Regions from separate parts of the Levilactobacillus namurensis genome, predicted to be linked through region 2. Evidence: predicted binding sites of a transcription regulator. Region 2 holds the regulator's gene; each other region holds the start of a gene.
What was found. Region 2 encodes LexA, which represses DNA repair genes until DNA is damaged. Its sites were predicted from a motif close to CNAACANNTGTTNG; they were not measured.
Positions count from the first base shown of each region.

Region 1 (5,765 bases), 800 kb from region 2:
GGTCGGCGTCAGGACGTGGCCTAAGATCAACTGGGGGTGGTGTTGCCAGGGGGTCCAGTCGTGTAGTTTCTGCTGGGTCAAGCCGTAGTCGCTGACGGTGGGGTTGGTGATGACCACTAGGGGATGGTCGTGTGCCAGAAAGGCCGCAATGGTCTGGGGTAAGGCCTTGATGTCCCGTACGGGTTCGATGATGGGGATGATGTTGGTGGGGAGCGTCTGGTCCTGGGCAATCGCTTTGAGGGCTTGCAGGTCGAATTGACGACCGCGAAAGTAGGGAAAGTAGATCATGAGGAAGCCTCCCGGAGTCGCTGCAAGAGGTCGTGGTTCTCTAAGGCCAAGGCGTCGACTTCCGATTGCAGGGCCGTGACGGCGGTGGCTTGGGTGTCGGCCATGAAGCGGTCGTAGAAGTTGTGGTCTGGGTCGTACACGTCGTAGTGTAGGTGGCGTTTTTTCAATTCTTCGTAGAGCCGTTCGGTACTGTACTGCTTCAGCCCCGTGGCCATTTGTTTGGCCTTGAAGACTTCGCGGGCCTGTGAGGCGATGAACCGGGTCAGCAGTTCGTTGGCGGGCACCTGCAGGTCTTGGTGGCGCGGTGGTCGTGCCACGGTCAGGTAACCCGGTGTTGCGGGGGGCTCCGTGGCGGTCGCTAGGAGTTGCGGGTCGAACGGCCGGTAGAGCAGGACCCCAATCTTGGCGGGAATCTCGTCGGCAACTTCCTGGTAGAGCTTGAGTGGTAAGACGAAGTAGTTATAGTGACCGATAAAGGAAAGCTTGGCGTGCGAGTGAAAGTCGCTCTTGGTGACCTTCAGTTCGTAACAACGCCACTCGATGGTCCCATCGGCTAGCGCTTGGTAACTCAACGTGTCGACGATTCCCTGGTCGTCGGGCATGGTGACCTCTTCGACCGCGGTCGCGCCGGCTTCCCGACAATAGGCGTAGAGGGTGTGCTCCATGGCGAGCGTTAGTTTTGTTTTCAATGTGACGCCTCCGAATTCCAAAAATGCTGCAGGGCTGGTCCCAATTGTTCGGACCGGTAGAGTCGTTGATAGTGCTGCCAGTGTGGGGGGTAGAGCTGGGTGTAGCGGGGAGCGGTGAAGCGTTGATCCATCAATAAAACCACGCCTACGTCATGGGCTCCCCGAATCAGCCGGCCGGCCGCCTGAAAGACGTTGTTGAGGCCGGGCAACTGGTAAGCAAACGCGAAGCCGGGCTGGTCGTGACTGTCGAAGTAGTCGCGAATCAGGTCGGTCTCTGGATTGATCCCGGGGAGTCCGACGCTGACGATGCCTACGCCGATGAGTCGGTCGCCTTTGAGGTCGATGCCTTCCGAGAAGATACCACCCAGTAACGCAAAGCCCACTAGCGTTGTGGTGGGGGCCGGTTGAAATTGGGCGAGGAAGGCGGTTCGGTCGGCTTCGCTCATGGTCGCTTGTTGCGCCACGGTGTGGATGTGGGGGTAGGCCAGGTTAAAGGCGGCGACCACGGTCAACAGGTAGTTGTAGGAGGGCAAGAAAATCAGGTAGTTGCCCGTTTTAGCGTCGACCAGGGTCTTGATGGCGACCAGGATCTTCGCCAGGTTGGCTTGGCGTTGCTTGTAGGTGGTCTGGATGTAGTTGGTGATGAATAGGCCCTGGTGCTGGGGCGGAAAGGGGGAGGCCAGTCGGTAAGCCAAGCTGGTCTCGCCTCCGCCCAAAACGGTCTGATAATAGCTTAGGGGGGAAAGGGTCGCGGAGAAGAGAACGGCACCGTGACCCAGGTCGAGGCTGTCTGCGAGAAAGGCACTGGGGTCTAAGCAGAGCTGCTTGAGGACGATGTTGCCGTCCGCTAAGGTCAACCGCATGCGGTAGGTCTCATCGTAGAATTCGCCGATTCGTTGGTAGCTGATGGCCGCAAAGTAAACGTCCAGGAGGGCCTTGACGAAGGGCGTCTGGGGTTGGTCGATCAGCCAATCGTGGGTGGCTTCGATGAAGCGCCCCAACTCGTGATCGATTTCCGCAGGGGGAGAGAGAAACGTACTGTCGGTCTTCCCCGCCGACCGTAACGGCGCACAGATGTCATCGAAGGTCTGACGCAGGTCACGAATCCGCTGGCGGAGCTTCCGGCTGACCTGTGGGGTTCCGGTACTGAGCTCGAGCAGGTGGTCTAGGGGCTGGCTGGCGATGGCGGCGGAGTACATCTCCCGGGAGCGGGCGACTAGGTTGTGGGCTTCGTCGATGAGAAAGAAGTTGTCGGGATCGCTGGTGGCGAAGAACCGTTGGAGGTGGACTTGGGGATCGAACAGGTAGTTGTAGTCCCCGATGACCACGTCACACAGGAGGCTGGCGTCCAGCTGGAACTCAAAGGGATCGAGGGTGTGCTTACGCGCATAGGTCTCGATAACTGGCCGGGTCAGTTGGTCGTTGTGCTGGATCAGGTCGACCAGTGCGGGACGCAGACGGTCGTAGTAGCCCAGCATGTAGGGATTCTCTTCGGGTGTGAGGTCGGTTTCTTCGGGGAACTGAATCTTCTCTTTGGCGGTGAGGGTGATACTCTTCAGCTGCAGCCCTTGTGTGGCCATTAGTTGGATGGCATCTTCGGCCACACGCCGAGTGCTTTGTTTGGCGGTCAGGTAGAAGATCCGCTGAATCACGCCTTCACCGATGGCTTTGATGGCGGGGAAGAGCGTGGAAATGGTCTTGCCGGTCCCCGTTGGCGCCTCGGCAAAGAGGTGTTGCTGACTGAGAATCGTCTTGTAGACCGCGACGGCGAGTTCTCGTTGACCAGGGCGGTAATGGTCGAAGGGAAAGGTCAGCGCTTGAATGGTGGGGTCGCGCCGTTCGCGGAGGTCGTCGCGGAGCTTCAGCCAGGTGATGTAGGCGTCGATGACCGTTTGGAAGAAGTCGGCGGCCGTTTGCCGGTCGATGGTCTGATTCTTTTGAGTCGTGGTGTCGTTGCTGGTCTGGTAGTAGGTCAGGGTCAACGTGATGGTCTGCAGGTCGGGGAATTTATGAAATAAGAGGTGGGCGTACAGCTTGACTTGGGCCCAGTATAGGATGACCTTGTTGGCCGGAAGTTGGTCGAAGTCCCCGTCGGAGGTTTTGATCTCTTCGATCGTTGCGGTGGTCTCGCCTAACGTGACGCCATCGGCCCGGCCGTGGAGCAGGTACTCGTGGTCCCGGAGCGTTAACGGCAGGTCGAGGTAGTATTCCTTTTGGTAGTCATCGGCCCGTTGCTTCTGAAGTCGTCGGTGAATCTTAGCGCCCAGTAGCGCGGTATTTTGACTATTGCTGGTGGCACCGAGGTCACCGGCGCGCAGGGTGAATTCAACTAATTCACGAACACCAAGTTTGATGGGCATCCGGACGCCTCCTTAATGACGAAATTTTGAGTTTAAACAAAAAGCATAACACGCGTATCATACCATATTTTGGGTGGAGATTGAACGGACGTTCGGGAGAAGAAAAAGGGGCTTGGCAACCATTGTGAAATCGCTTACAATGTAAGTAGAGGTGATCAGAAATGAAGACCATTGGATTCCCATTGTATGAAGAAACGCCCCAAATTGACGAGGCGCCCGCGATGCAAAAAATTTGCCAGAACTATACTGGCAAAGTGTTGATCAAAGTACAAGATGCCGAAATCGATCCTAGTGAAGCGACCGAAATTGCGCAACTCAAGGACTATGGCGGTCACTTCGTCACGGTAACGGCTGAGGGACCAGATGAAGCTTTACTGGCCGCCGCCGTTCACCAACAGTTGGCTAAGGACAAGTACAGTTACTAGCCGACTTGACGCCCTTAGAAAAAGTCGCTAAGCTCAAAGAGCAGCAAGACTGGAGGGTGTCAGATGACACAAGCACAGGTTGACCGGCTCTGCGAGATTGCGCCGAAGTACGGCTTGCAGTTGAAGCATCAGGGAACGATCATTACAGAAATTAACGGGGCGCCCACGTCTTTTGACGCCAGCACCTATATGCCCGACCAGTTCGTTGACCTTTTGGCGCAGATGATTGCGACTAAGATGAAGGCTGATTTGTGGCAATGGCAATAACCTAAACGAAAATACGCTCGCGACAGCTAATCCTGTTGCGAGCGTATTTTTTGATTGGCTGCTTAAGCTTCTTCCCAACGGTCAAAGTCTTGGGTATGGTTCCCCAGGTAGGCAATGGCCTCTTGAGCGAGTTGCTGACTTTCACCGGTCAGATCTTTGGCGAGATTGGCGTCAATGTCGGCCTCATCGCGCAGAAAGCCGGTGGCGAGTTCCAGGTACTTGGTCCGTCGACCGACCCCGTGATCGTTGAAGAGCTGGTCGAGACCAGTTAAGTCGGGTTGTCCAGCGGTTGCGACTTGCTTAGCGAGGTCGGGTTGGCGACCTAGCTTCGTTGCGGCATAGTCCATCAGAAAATCATTCATATCCACGATGATATCGTGCCGTGCTTTCTTTTCGTTCTTTTTTGCCACTTCAAATCACCTCACAAGTCAATTCTAGCCATTTTGATCAGCGGGCGCAATTGTGGACCCACGATAAGGGAAGATAGCGACGCATCTGACCTCAAACGGGAGGAAGTTGGGCGAGCCGAACAATGCACAAACGTTGATATAAAAACAATTATAGCGACCTTGGCAACATTTACCTAAAATTTACACGATTGCGACAATTAATATATATTGGTCGGCTAGAATGTGTCTTGTAAGTTAAGGGGAGGTACCACAGCGTTCGCTACCTAGCTTACGATGTGGTAAATCCACTATATCTAATAGACATGGAGTGACAGGGATGAATAAAGGAACAAAGTTAGCAATGGGGATTGCTGCGATGAGTTTATTATTAGTTGGTTGTGGCAAGGCTACCAGTTCAACTAGTAGTAGCAAGTCCAGCAGCAATGAAGCATTATCCGGGAAGGTTACGGCCGTGGGGTCAACGGCGTTACAACCATTAGCTGCCAAGGCCGGTTCCCAATTTACGGCGAAGAACAGCAAGGTTAACTTGACGGTTCAAGGTGGGGGTTCCGGAACGGGGTTGAGCCAAGTTCAATCCGGCGCCGTTTCCCTGGGAGATTCCGATATTTTCGCAGAAGAAAAAGCTGGGATCAAGGCCAGTGAATTGACCGACCACAAGGTAGCCGTTGTCGGCATGGGCCCCGTGGTCAACAAGGATGCCGGGGTTAAGAACTTGAAGATGTCACAATTGAAGGGCATCTTCACGGGTAAGATTACGAACTGGAAGATGGTTGGTGGGAAAGACCAAAAGATTGTGATCATCAACCGGGCCCAAGGTTCCGGAACCCGAGCAACGTTTGAAAATGCCGTCTTGAAGGGTGCTTCAGCAGTGAAGTCCCAAGAACAAGATTCTAACGGTGCCGTACAAAAGATCGTGGCCACCACGCCAGGTGCGGTCAGTTACTTAGCCTTCTCTTACTTCACCAACAAGTTACAAGCTCTTTCCGTTGATAATGTGACGCCAACGGATAACAACGTTGAAACCAACAAGTGGAAGATCTGGTCTTACGAACACATGTACACCAAGGGTAAGCCTGACAAGGCAACCGCTGCTTTCTTAAGCTACATGACGTCTAAGGACGTGCAAAACAGCTTAGTTAAAGACATGGGTTACATCAGCATTCACGACATGAAAGTTTCCAAGGATGCTAAGGGAACGATTACGCAAAACTAAGCTAGCTTAGTTGAGATACCAGTGAAGGTGCAAAATGGGCACCTTCACTTTTTTTAAGGGGGAGTCATCTCATGGAACAAACAAATTCAGACTTAAAACCAAACGATGCCCGC
Region 1 is NZ_CP134159.1:761,121-766,885, forward strand. Features, by position in the region: gene RIN67_RS03480 (sce7725 family protein) at 1-288, opposite strand, end outside; gene RIN67_RS03485 (hypothetical protein) at 285-977, opposite strand; gene RIN67_RS03490 (ATP-dependent DNA helicase) at 974-3,337, opposite strand; gene RIN67_RS03495 (PTS sugar transporter) at 3,499-3,762, shown strand; gene RIN67_RS03500 (hypothetical protein) at 3,826-4,029, shown strand; gene RIN67_RS03505 (hypothetical protein) at 4,092-4,439, opposite strand; gene RIN67_RS03510 (phosphate ABC transporter substrate-binding protein PstS family protein) at 4,756-5,652, shown strand; gene pstC (phosphate ABC transporter permease subunit PstC) at 5,724-5,765, shown strand, end outside.
Region 1: the regulator LexA is predicted to act here: its motif matches at 3,419-3,432, upstream of RIN67_RS03490 (ATP-dependent DNA helicase).

Region 2 (5,765 bases):
TGCCGTTCAAATGATGGTCTTCTCCAAGGCTTCGGGGATTATGTTCTCCGTTAACGTTGCCAACGGGGACGACTCCAAGATCGTGATTGACACGATTCGGGGCCTGGGCGAGTACATCGTGTTAGGGAAAGTGACGCCTAACCACTTTGTTATCGACAAAGACTCTATGAAGATCGTTGAACGTAGCGTGGTCAAGCAGACCATTCAACTGGCCCGGGAAGCAACTGGTGGGACCAAGGAAATTGCCGTCCCTGAAGCTGAACAGGACCAGCAAGTGCTGACGGATGACCAAGTGATTGAATTAGCTGGCTACGTTAAGGCCATTGAAAAGCATTACGGTTGCTACATGGACATGGAATTCGCTTTGGATACGAATACCAACCGGTTATGGATCGTTCAAGCGCGTCCAGAAACCGTTTGGTCTCAAAGAAATAAGGATAAGCAAGGACACTCAACTGCAGGAGATGATAGTGTGGTTCAGGAAGCTGATGCAAAGATTGCTGTTCGCGGATTATCTGCGAGTCCTGGTGTCGCCAGTGGTGTGGTTCATGTCATTGACAACCCTGAAGACATTGACCAATTCAAGAAGGGTGAAGTCTTAGTCACGTTGATGACGTCACCTGACTGGGTACCGGCAATGAAGAAGGCGGCGGCCATCGTGACCAACAATGGTGGGATGACCTGCCACGCGGCCATTGTTTCCCGTGAAATGCAGATTCCATGTATCGTAGGGACCAAGAGTAAGGGGACTGCCGCAACGGACACCTTCAAGACGGGTGACGTGGTTACGGTCGACGCAACCAACGGTATCGTCTACGAAGGCAAGGTTGCCAGCCTGCTGAAGAAGAATGAACCAGCCCAAGCCGCAGGGGGCCAAGTGGTGGCTGCCGAGACCTTTGCGCCGACGGCTACCCGGGTCATGATGAACTTAGGTGACCCTGACTTGGCTGAAAAGTATTCAACGTTACCCGCTGATGGGATTGGGTTGATGCGTGAAGAGTTCTTATGGACCACCTTTATTCACGAACACCCACTATACTTGATCGAACAGGGGCACCCAGAAAAGGTCGTCAACATGTTGGCTGACGGGATCTCCAAGGTTGCTCGGGCGATGGCACCACGGCCGATGGTTCTGCGGTTATCCGACTTTAAGTCCAGTGAATACCGGAACTTAAAGGGTGGCGAGAAGTATGAACCACACGAACCAGCAGACTTATTAGGCTGGCGGGGTGCTTCCCGGTACTACGATCCGAAGTACGTGGAAGCCTTCAAACTGGAATTAGCTGCGGTCAAGAAGGTGCGGAACGAGTTTGGCCTGAAGAACTTGAACGTGATGATTCCATTCGTACGGACCGTGGATGAAGCTCGGAAAGTCACGGACATTATGGCGCACGAAGGCTTGGTTCGGAATGCCGACTTCAAGGTTTACATGATGGCGGAAATTCCATCTAACATTATCTTGGCGGACAAGTTTAACGAGTTCGTTGACGGATACTCCATCGGTTCGAACGACTTGGCCATGTTGATCTTAGGCTGTGACCGGAATAACGATACGGTAGCACGGCTCTTTGATGAACGGAACTTAGCCGTTAAGCGGGCAATCAAACACTTGATTAAGGCTGCCCACAAGGATGGTAAGACGGTCTCGATTTGTGGACAAGCACCATCCGAATACCCTGAATTCACGAACTTCTTGATTCAATGCGGGATTGATTACGTTTCCGTTAACCCTGATATGGTCAAGCAGACCAAGCGGAACGTGGCTCACTTCGAACAACGGATCTTACTGGACAAGGCGACTGGCCGCGGACTTCAAGATCCAACAGACTATGACTGGGAATAAGCCCAAGCGTTGGCTGAGGTCAGCATAGCGAGTTAAGGGTAAACTAAAGGACCACCTAGATGGGTAAATGAACGCGTCTAGGCGGTCCTTTGGTGTCACAAAAACAAACGGCAGATTGAACGGGTTGTTCCCGTTCAATCTGCCGTTTGTGACTAGCATAACGATATAGTGGTTAGTGCACGTCGTCCCGGAACAGGCCAACGACCCTTCCTAGGATGGTGACTTGATTTAAGATGATGGGCGCCATGGTATCATTTTCGGGTTGCAACCGGAAATGGTCGGCTTCCTTAAAGAATCGCTTGCAGGTGGCCTCGTTCTCTTCGGTCATTGCAATGACGATGTCGCCGTTATCGGCGGACCGTTGCCGACGCACGATAACTTGGTCGCCGTTTAAGATGCCGATGTTGATCATACTCTCGCCACGAATCGTGAGCATGAAGAGCTGATCATCGCTATTTTCAAATTCGGGTGGCACGGGGAAGTAATCCGTGGCTTCTTGAACGGCCAGGATGGGTTCCCCGGCAGTCACCGTTCCCAGAACGGGAATCTGTGTCTGCTGTTCGTGAACGCCGAGTTCTTCCAAACCGGCAGGGGTGACTTCCAAGGCCCGGGGCTTGGTAGGGTCCTTAGTCAGCAACCCCTTCTTTTCCAGACGGGCGATGTGACCGTGAACCGTGGAAGTTGATGACAGGGAAACCGCCTCGCCGATTTCTCGAACGGTTGGGGGATACCCTTTTTCGTTGACCCGTTCCCAAATGAAGCGCAGAACGGCAATTTGTTTACTTTCAGAAGCTTTGCTCATCGTATTGCCACCTCGTTCGTCATTATTCGTCTGAATCGACTTAGTTTAGCCCAATTTTAGCATAGCTGGCGAACGTTTTCAAACAGATGTTCGGCCTAATAAGTTGAATTCTGAAATTAACCCTGATATTATAGGTTGTGTTTTAAAACTTACAATTTCACCCAGTGAGGTGAAGAATTAAAGGAGCGCGGCTATTTCATGACTGAAACCACGATGGACAGTTTATTAGTCCGGATTAATGAATTGGCCCACAAAGCGAAGGGTGCGGGTCTCAACGAAGATGAGAAGGCTGAACGGGCCGATCTGCGGCAGAAGTACCTGAAGCTGTTTCGGGAGAGTTTCCGGAGTCAAGTTGAGATGATGCAGGTCTACGATAAGAACGGTAAGGAAGTTACGCCGGAAAAGGTCCGTCAAGTTCAACGTGAAAAGGGCTTACGGAACGATTAGTGGGTTAAAGAGGGGGTCTTTTTGAGATTCGCTCTTTTATTTTGTCTTAAGATTGTGTAAACTTGGTTAATGAATGCTGTTAGTAAGGGAGGGAATCGTCTTGGCAACTTGGATCTGGATTTTGATTGTAATCGTCGTGGGACTGGCTTGTGCCTTTGGGGGCTTCTATGGCGCACGACGTTACATGGAAAACTACCTGAAAGACAATCCGCCTATCAGTGAAGATCAATTACGAGTAATGATGTTACAGATGGGGCAAAAGCCATCTCAACGGAAACTCCACCAAATGATGAACGCGATGAAGCAACAATCTCGCAAATCAAAGTAGACTTCATGATCAAGAAAGACTCGCCGTCAGCGTTAGTTGAACGGGGAGTCTTTTTGATTGTCATTAGAAAGAATTGCGTTAGACTGGAAAGAGTCTGCTATAATGAAATTCTAATTGTATTTTAATTTAAGGAGGGATCGCGCTTGAGTATCTTTAAGAAATTGTCATGGTACTTTCGCCTAGAATGGCGACGGTATCTGATTGGGGTCATTGGGCTGTTGCTCACGGCAATTATCGCGATCATTCCACCACGGATTATCGGCAACATGGTGGATAGTATTCACGGCCGGACCATGACGGGAACGCTATTGGCCGTTGATTTGGCTTTGGTCGTGGGCGCGGCGATTGCGCAGTACCTGACCCGTTACCTGTGGCGGAACGCCATTTGGGGTGGCGCGGCACACTTGGAACAACTGCTGCGGGACCGGTTGTTTCGCCACTTTATGAATATGGACCGGACGTTTTATCAACGTTACCGGACGGGTGACCTGATGGCCCACGCGACCAACGACTTGGAAGCCGTGCAGCGGGTCGCTGGTGGGGGAATCCTCCAGTTTGCCGATGCCATCATTACGGGGGGGACGACCTTGATCGCGATGATGACGTTGATCAACTGGCGCTTGACCTTGCTGGCAATCGTGCCTTTTCCGTTCTTAGCAGTAGTTTCGTGGTACCTGGGACAGAAGATCCACCGGGCGTTCGGCCGGTCGCAAGCGGCTTTTTCACGCTTAAATAATAAGGCCCAAGAGAGTATCAGCGGGATTAAGGTCATCAAAGCTTTAGGGCAAGATCAAGAAGATATTGACGACTATGACCAGCAGGTCGACCAGACCATTGCGATTAACCGTCACGTTAACTTTTTGGATTCATTATTTGACCCAGCAATTACTTTAATTATTTCAATATCCTATGTGGCCACCATTGTGTTGGGGGGCTTATTTGTGGCCCACGGAACCATCACGATTGGCAACCTAGTCTCGTTCATCAGTTACTTGGCGATGATGGTATGGCCGATGTTTGCGGTCGGAATGCTGTTCAACACCATGGAACGGGGGAATGCGAGTTATGACCGGGTCATGGAACTGTTGCGGCAAAAGAGCAAGATCATTGACCGGACCGACGGCTTGACGGAACATCCTCACGGAACGCTAGCCTACCATGTCCAGACCTTCAACTACCCGGACGATGCCCAGACGAGCCTCCAGGACATTAACTTTGACCTTAAAGCGGGACAGACGCTGGGGATTGTCGGCCGGGTCGGGGCAGGTAAATCGACCATTATGAAGCTGATTTTGCGAACGTTCGATGACTATCAAGGCGAGATTCGCTTCGGGGGTCACCCGATTAAGGACTATGCGTTGGACAGCTACTTGCCCGCGATTGGGTATGTTCCGCAAGAAAGCTTCCTGTTTTCGGATACGGTGTTTGAAAACATTCGCTTTGCGAAGGCGACTGCCACGCGGGCTGACGTGATCCAAGCGGCGCAGAAGAGTGATCTGGCCCACCAAATCGACCTCTTACCTGACGGGTATCAGACTCAGGTTGGTGAGGATGGTATCTCGTTATCAGGGGGCCAACGGCAACGGTTAGCGATTGCCCGGGCGTTATTGATTGATCCAGAGTTATTGATTCTAGACGATGCCTTGTCCGCGGTGGATGCCGAGACGGAAACTGAAATTCTGGCTAACCTGCGGGCTGAGCGGGCCAATAAGACCACGATCATTGCGGCTCACCGGTTAAGCTCGGTGATGGAAGCCGATGAGATCTTGGTCCTTGACCAAGGACGGATCGTCGAACGGGGGACGCACGCCAGTCTGATGGCGGCCCACGGTTGGTACGCTAAGATGTTTACGCAACAACAGCTTGAAACACGGGTTAAAGGGGGGAACCGACATGGCGACTAAACCACATGAATCAGCATGGGCCCGTAGCATGACCCTAAAAGAGCAATTGACAGTGGTGGGGGAACTCTTCAAGTTTGCAGCCCCCTATAAGTGGTTCTTCATTGGTTCGGTGTTATTATCGGCCTTTATTAGTGGGATTAACGTCTTTCTACCCTGGTTGCTTCAAATCTATATGGATAACTTCTTACGCCGGGGCAACGCGACGTTGGCGATTATGTGGCTATTTGCGGGCCTGTATTTCCTGGGAATGGTGGTCAAAGCTATTTCCCAGTTCTGGCAGGACTACACCAGTACCATGGGCGCTGAATACATGCTGGAGAGTGTCCGCCGTAAGATGTTTGCGGACCTGCACGGTAAGGGCATGCGGTACTTTGACCAAACGCCGGGCGGGTCGATCCTGTCACGGTTAATGAACGATACCATGACGTTTTCTAACTTTTG
Region 2 is NZ_CP134159.1:1,563,827-1,569,591, reverse strand. Features, by position in the region: gene ppsA (phosphoenolpyruvate synthase) at 1-1,843, shown strand, start outside; gene lexA (transcriptional repressor LexA) at 2,016-2,645, opposite strand; gene RIN67_RS07500 (DUF896 domain-containing protein) at 2,844-3,092, shown strand; gene RIN67_RS07495 (YneF family protein) at 3,193-3,420, shown strand; gene RIN67_RS07490 (ABC transporter ATP-binding protein) at 3,564-5,324, shown strand; gene RIN67_RS07485 (ABC transporter ATP-binding protein) at 5,314-5,765, shown strand, end outside.

Region 3 (5,765 bases), 150 kb from region 2:
CGTGAACGGGACGGTAGATCAGGTTCCCCTTACTGGTGAACATCATCAGGTGGTCCAACGTGCTAAGCTTTTCCATAAAAATCGGGTAGTCTTCATTCTTCAACCCGTTATCGGCTGGATCAGAAGCCGTGTAGGACCGAATTCCGGAACGCTTCAGGTAACCGTCATGACTGACCATCACGACCACGTCTTCATCGGGTACCGTGACCTCCGTCTTGATCTTCAAGTCCTCAATCTGGTCTTCAATTACGGTCCGCCGTGGATTACGGTAAGCCTTCGCCATGGCCTTGAGTTCCTTACGCATGACCGCGTTTAATTCCTTAGGTTCTGCTAAGATCTTATGGTCCTCTTCAATGGCCGCCGCCAACTTATCGGCTTCCGCTTGTAGCTGCGTCACGTCGGTGTTGGTCAACCGGTAAAGCTGCAACGCCACAATGGCGTCCGCTTGCTTCTGGGAAAAGTCGTAGGCTTGTACCAGGTTATTGCGGGCATCCTGCCGGTTCTTGCTGGCCCGAATCGTCTTGATAACTTGGTCCAGAATCGACAACGCCTTGATCAGTCCCATGACGATGTGTTGCCGGTCTAAGGCCTTCTGTAAGTCGTACTGGGTCCGACGCGTGATGACGCTTCGCCGGTGTTCGAGGTAGGCGGAGAGAATCGCCTTCAAGCCCACGTGTTCTGGTCGTTGATGGTTGATGGCCACCATGTTGAAATTGTAGGTGACCTGTAATTCGGTATTTTTGAACAAATAGTTCAAGATTCCCTGTGCGTCAGCGTCACGCTTCAACTCAATCGCGATCCGGAGCCCGTCACGGTCAGTCTCATCCCGAATTTCTGCTAACCCTTCGACCTTTTTGCCCAGCCGAATCTCGTCGATCTTTTTAACCAACTGGGCCTTATTGACTTCGTAGGGAATCTCCGTCACGGTAATCTGGCTCTTATTCCCCCGAAGCTTCTCAATCGCGGTCTTGGACCGTACCACGATGCGTCCTCGTCCGGTCTCATAGGCCTTAACGATGCCGTCTTTTCCTTGAATAATCCCGCCAGTTGGGAAATCCGGTCCCTGCACAAAGCCCATCAGGTCCTCAAGCGTGGCCTTAGGGTGGCTGAGCAGGTAGACGGCGGCGTCAATGGTCTCACCTAAGTTGTGCGGCGGAATTTCCGTCGCGTACCCGGCTGAAATCCCGGTGGCACCGTTAACTAACAGGTTAGGGAACCGGGCCGGTAAGACGGTAGGTTCATACTCGGTATCGTCGAAGTTGAGGACCATATCGACCGTGTCCTTATCGATGTCGGCGAGCATTTCACCGGCCAGCTTACTAAGGCGGGCCTCGGTGTACCGCATCGCTGCGGCGGGATCGCCGTCCATTGAGCCGTTGTTCCCGTGCATTTCGACTAACGGTTCGCGGACCTTCCAGTCCTGGCTCATCCGGGTCAGGGCTTCGTAGATGGAGCTATCCCCATGGGGGTGAAAGTTCCCCATCACGTTACCGACGGACTTCGCCGATTTACGAAAGCCTTTATCGTAGGTGTTACCATCCTTGTTCATCGCAAATAAAATACGACGTTGTACGGGCTTTAAGCCGTCGCGAATATCTGGCAGGGCCCGTTCTTGAATGATGGATTTGGAATACCGGCCGAACCGGTCACCCATGACCTCTTCCAAGGTTAGTTCTTGAATTTTTTGTCCTTCACTCACGAATGTTTAACTCCTTTCACCACGGTCGGGTTATTTCTTTCCCGGGGTTTCCCCGGTCAAAAAGTCTTGGTCTTCGTCTTCCAGCGTAAACTGGACGTTTTGTTCGATCCACTTACGGCGTGGTTCAACTTTATCGCCCATCAGGGTGGTCACCCGGCGTTCCGCCAAAGCCGCATCATCGATCTGTACCCGAATCAACGTCCGTTTGTCCGGATCCATGGTGGTGTCCCAGAGCTGTTCCGCATCCATTTCACCTAACCCCTTGAACCGTTGCAGGCTGTAGTTTCGGTTGCCTAACGCCTTGGTCTTATCGACCAATTCATCGTTGGTCCAAGCATATTCGATCTTAGCCTGCTTTCCGTTGGTCTTGATTCGATACAGAGGCGGCAACGCAATGTAGACCCGACCAGCATCGATCATTGGTCGCATGTACTTGTAGAAGAACGTCAACAAGAGGATCTGGATATGCGCACCATCGTCATCGGCATCGGTCATGATAATGATCTTGTCGTAGTTGGCGGAATCAATATCAAAGTCAGCGCCCACGCCCGCACCAATGGTGTAGATCATGGTACTAATTTCTTCGTTCTTCATAATGTCCGGTAGCTTGGCCTTCTCGGTGTTCAAGACCTTTCCCCGTAATGGTAGGATGGCTTGGAACTTCCGATTCCGGCCCTGCTTAGCTGACCCACCGGCGGAATCCCCTTCGACTAAGAACAACTCGTTCTTAGCTGAATTTTTGGATTGGGCAGGGGTAAGCTTACCCGACAAGAGACGTTCGTGACGCTTGTGTTTCTTGCCGTTTCGGGTCTCGTCTCGGGCCTTCCGCGCAGCTTCCCGCGCCTGACGCGCCTGGGTCGCCTTGTGGATCAGCATCTTCCCGAAATCCCCGTTTTCCATTAAGAAGTAAGTCAGTTGTTCCGCAACAATCTGGTCAACGATGGTCCGGGCTTCCGGCGTGCCCAACTTTTCCTTGGTTTGACCTTCGAACTGCAACAGGTTTTCGGGAACCCGCAGTGAGATCACCGCAGAAAGGCCTTCACGGATATCCGACCCTTCGATGTTTTTATCGCGGTCCTTCAATAAGCCGACTTTTCGTCCGTATTCGTTGAACGCCTTGGTCCAACCACTGCGCATCCCCGCTTCGTGGGTCCCGCCGTCCTTAGTCCGCACATTGTTGACAAAGGATAGCAGGTTTTCAGTATAGCCATCGTTATACTGAGCGGCAACTTCCACTTCGATTCCCGACTTTTTGCCGTCGAAGTACAGAATGTCCCCCAGCGTGTCCTTGTCTTCGTTCAGATAACTGACGAACTCCTTGATGCCTTCCTCGTAATGGTAGACTTCTTCGCGTTCTTGACCTTGACGTTCGTCCGTTAACGTGATCTTTACGCCCTTCAGGAGAAAAGCGGATTCTCGTAAGCGCTCCGCTAAGGTCCCAAAGTTGTAGACCGTGGTCGTGAAAATCTGACTATCTGGTTTAAACGTTATCGTGGTCCCGTTATGGGCTCGGGTATTCCCTAACTTCTTAAGGGTGCCCTGTGGCTTTCCACCATCACGGAACTTTTCCTGGTAGCGCACACCGTCCCGTACGATTGTCACCGTCAGCGCACTGGATAACGCGTTCACGACGGACGCACCGACCCCGTGTAACCCACCGGAGGTCTTATAACCGCCTTGGCCGAACTTCCCACCGGCATGGAGGACCGTTAAGATGACTTCGGGCGTGGGAATCCCCGAAGCATGCATCCCCACGGGCATTCCCCGTCCGTGGTCGACCACGGTAATACTATTATCCGGATGAATCGTCACGTTGATTTCTTTCCCATATCCGGCTAGGGCTTCGTCGACCGCGTTATCGACGATTTCGTAGACCAAATGATGTAAGCCCCGGCTGTCGGTCGATCCGATATACATCCCCGGACGTTTACGAACAGCTTCCAACCCCTGCAATACCTGAATGGAGGAGTCGTCATACTTTGGTTTTGCTTTCGCCATGCGTAAATCTCCTTTACTGTTTAATCCTATCTGTGAATAACTTCTAGTTTACGCCAATACGAACATATGTTCAATAGAAGCGACGAAAAGGCGTGCTAGAGGTCTTCATAACTTCATAATCATACCACAGGGAACTAAAAAATGACCAGTTCCCCCAGATAATTGGCGTTCATCAGAAAACATGCTAAAATATAGAGCAGCTTATTTGACGGTTTTTAGCCGTCACCACCAAGAGCGGAGGAATGTGTTTTGAAATTAGTCGGCTTACTTATCCTAGCCTATCTTTTAGGCGCCATTCCCAACGGCGTCTGGATTGGCAAATTCTTCTTTAAGACCGATATTCGCCAAGCCGGTTCCGGCAACATCGGGACCACGAATACTTACCGGGTCCTCGGCCCCTACGCCGGGACCACCGTTATGGTCCTCGACATCGCTAAGGGAACGGTCGCTACGTTACTGCCCACCTGGTTTCACGTGACCACGGGGCTGGGAACCGCGACGCCCTTGTTGTTCGGCCTCTTTGCCATTCTTGGTCACACGGTCTCCGTCTTCGACCACTTTAAGGGGGGCAAGGCCGTCGCCACGTCGGCGGGGATGCTGCTGGCTTACAACCCCATCATGTTCGTGATTGCTGCCGGCCTGTGGGTCAGCCTGATCTACTGGACCAGTATGGTCAGTCTGGCTAGCATGGTCGCCTTCAGCCTGGTCACGGTGATCTCGCTATTCTTCCGGGATCCATACTTGACCGGCATCGCCGTTGTCTTAACGATCTTTGTCTTCTACCGCCACCGGACGAACATCACGCGGATCCGTCAAGGGACCGAGTCCTTAGTCCCGTTTGGCCGCGGTTACCGGCGACACCGAACCAGTAAGTAACTTGAGTCTCACACAGAGGAAAGACCACACCGTTGTGCATCACGACGGTGTGGTCTTTTTTCGTTAAAAGTAGGTAATCTGGTAGCCGACCTGGACATCCGCGCCGGGTGCTAACTGGTGAATCGCAACCTTGGTGCGGAGATCACCGGTGGCCTGCACATCATCGGCCAGACCCCACCAAGGTTCTAAGCAGACGAACGGCGCTTGCTTAGGGTAAGGTGACCAGATTCCTAAGTACGGCGCGGCGACCGTCAATGCTACCCCGTGGTCGTCCTTAGGCGTGCTCAGCATGACCGTTGTCTCGCGGTTATTGAGCGTCAAGATCTGGGCGTCATGGTCGAATAGCGCGTGCTTCAACGCCAATGGCTGCGTGAGATCCAACGGTACCGCGTGTTGCGTGTCGCTGTATGGTCCGACTAAGGGGACCCGCTGATAGACTTGCTTCGGCGCAACGGTTACTTGGTAATCCGTAAAGTCGGCTGCTGCCTGGCCCAGTGGTAAGTTGAAGCCGGGATGGGCCCCAAACGACCAGGGCATGGTCTGCGTTCCTTGGTTTTGGATCGTTGCGGCGACCTGTAACCCGTGATCCACCAAGGTGTAGTGCACCGTTAACTTAAACGCAAAGGGGTACTTTTCGCGACTCTGCGCATCCGCTTGTAGCTGTAAAGTCAGCGCCGTGGCGCTTTGATCCACGACCGTAAACGTCCGGTCCCGGGCAAACCCGTGCTGGGTCATCTGATACGTCTGGCCGTCGACCTGGTACTGGTTGTCCTGTAGCCGCCCCACAATGGGGAACAGGAACGGTGCATGCCGCCCCCAAAACGCCTTATCAGCCTGCCACATGTACTCCAGGTGACTGTCATTGTCCGTGACACTAGTTAACTCCGCACCCAATGGATTGATTTTTACCGTTAAATACTGATTCTTTAAAGTGAACATCGCGTACCTCCCATACTCAACTCATGTGAATCCTTATGTAAAAGCGCGTAGGCTCCCCCACGCGCTCCATAACCTGTTAAAGAATGTACCGGGAAAGGTCCTTGTTTTGAACAATATCCCCGATTTTATCGTTGACGTAGCTTTCCGTGATGGTCACGTCGCCGCCACCCATGTCAGGCCCTTCGTACAATAAGTCCTCCAAGAGTTTTTCTAAGACCGTCTGTAGGCGCCGAGCCCCAATATTTTGGTTCTC
Region 3 is NZ_CP134159.1:1,411,042-1,416,806, forward strand. Features, by position in the region: gene parC (DNA topoisomerase IV subunit A) at 1-1,699, opposite strand, end outside; gene parE (DNA topoisomerase IV subunit B) at 1,730-3,697, opposite strand; gene plsY (glycerol-3-phosphate 1-O-acyltransferase PlsY) at 3,947-4,573, shown strand; gene RIN67_RS06805 (aldose 1-epimerase family protein) at 4,637-5,512, opposite strand; gene hslU (ATP-dependent protease ATPase subunit HslU) at 5,589-5,765, opposite strand, start outside.
Region 3: the regulator LexA is predicted to act here: its motif matches at 3,757-3,770, upstream of parE (DNA topoisomerase IV subunit B).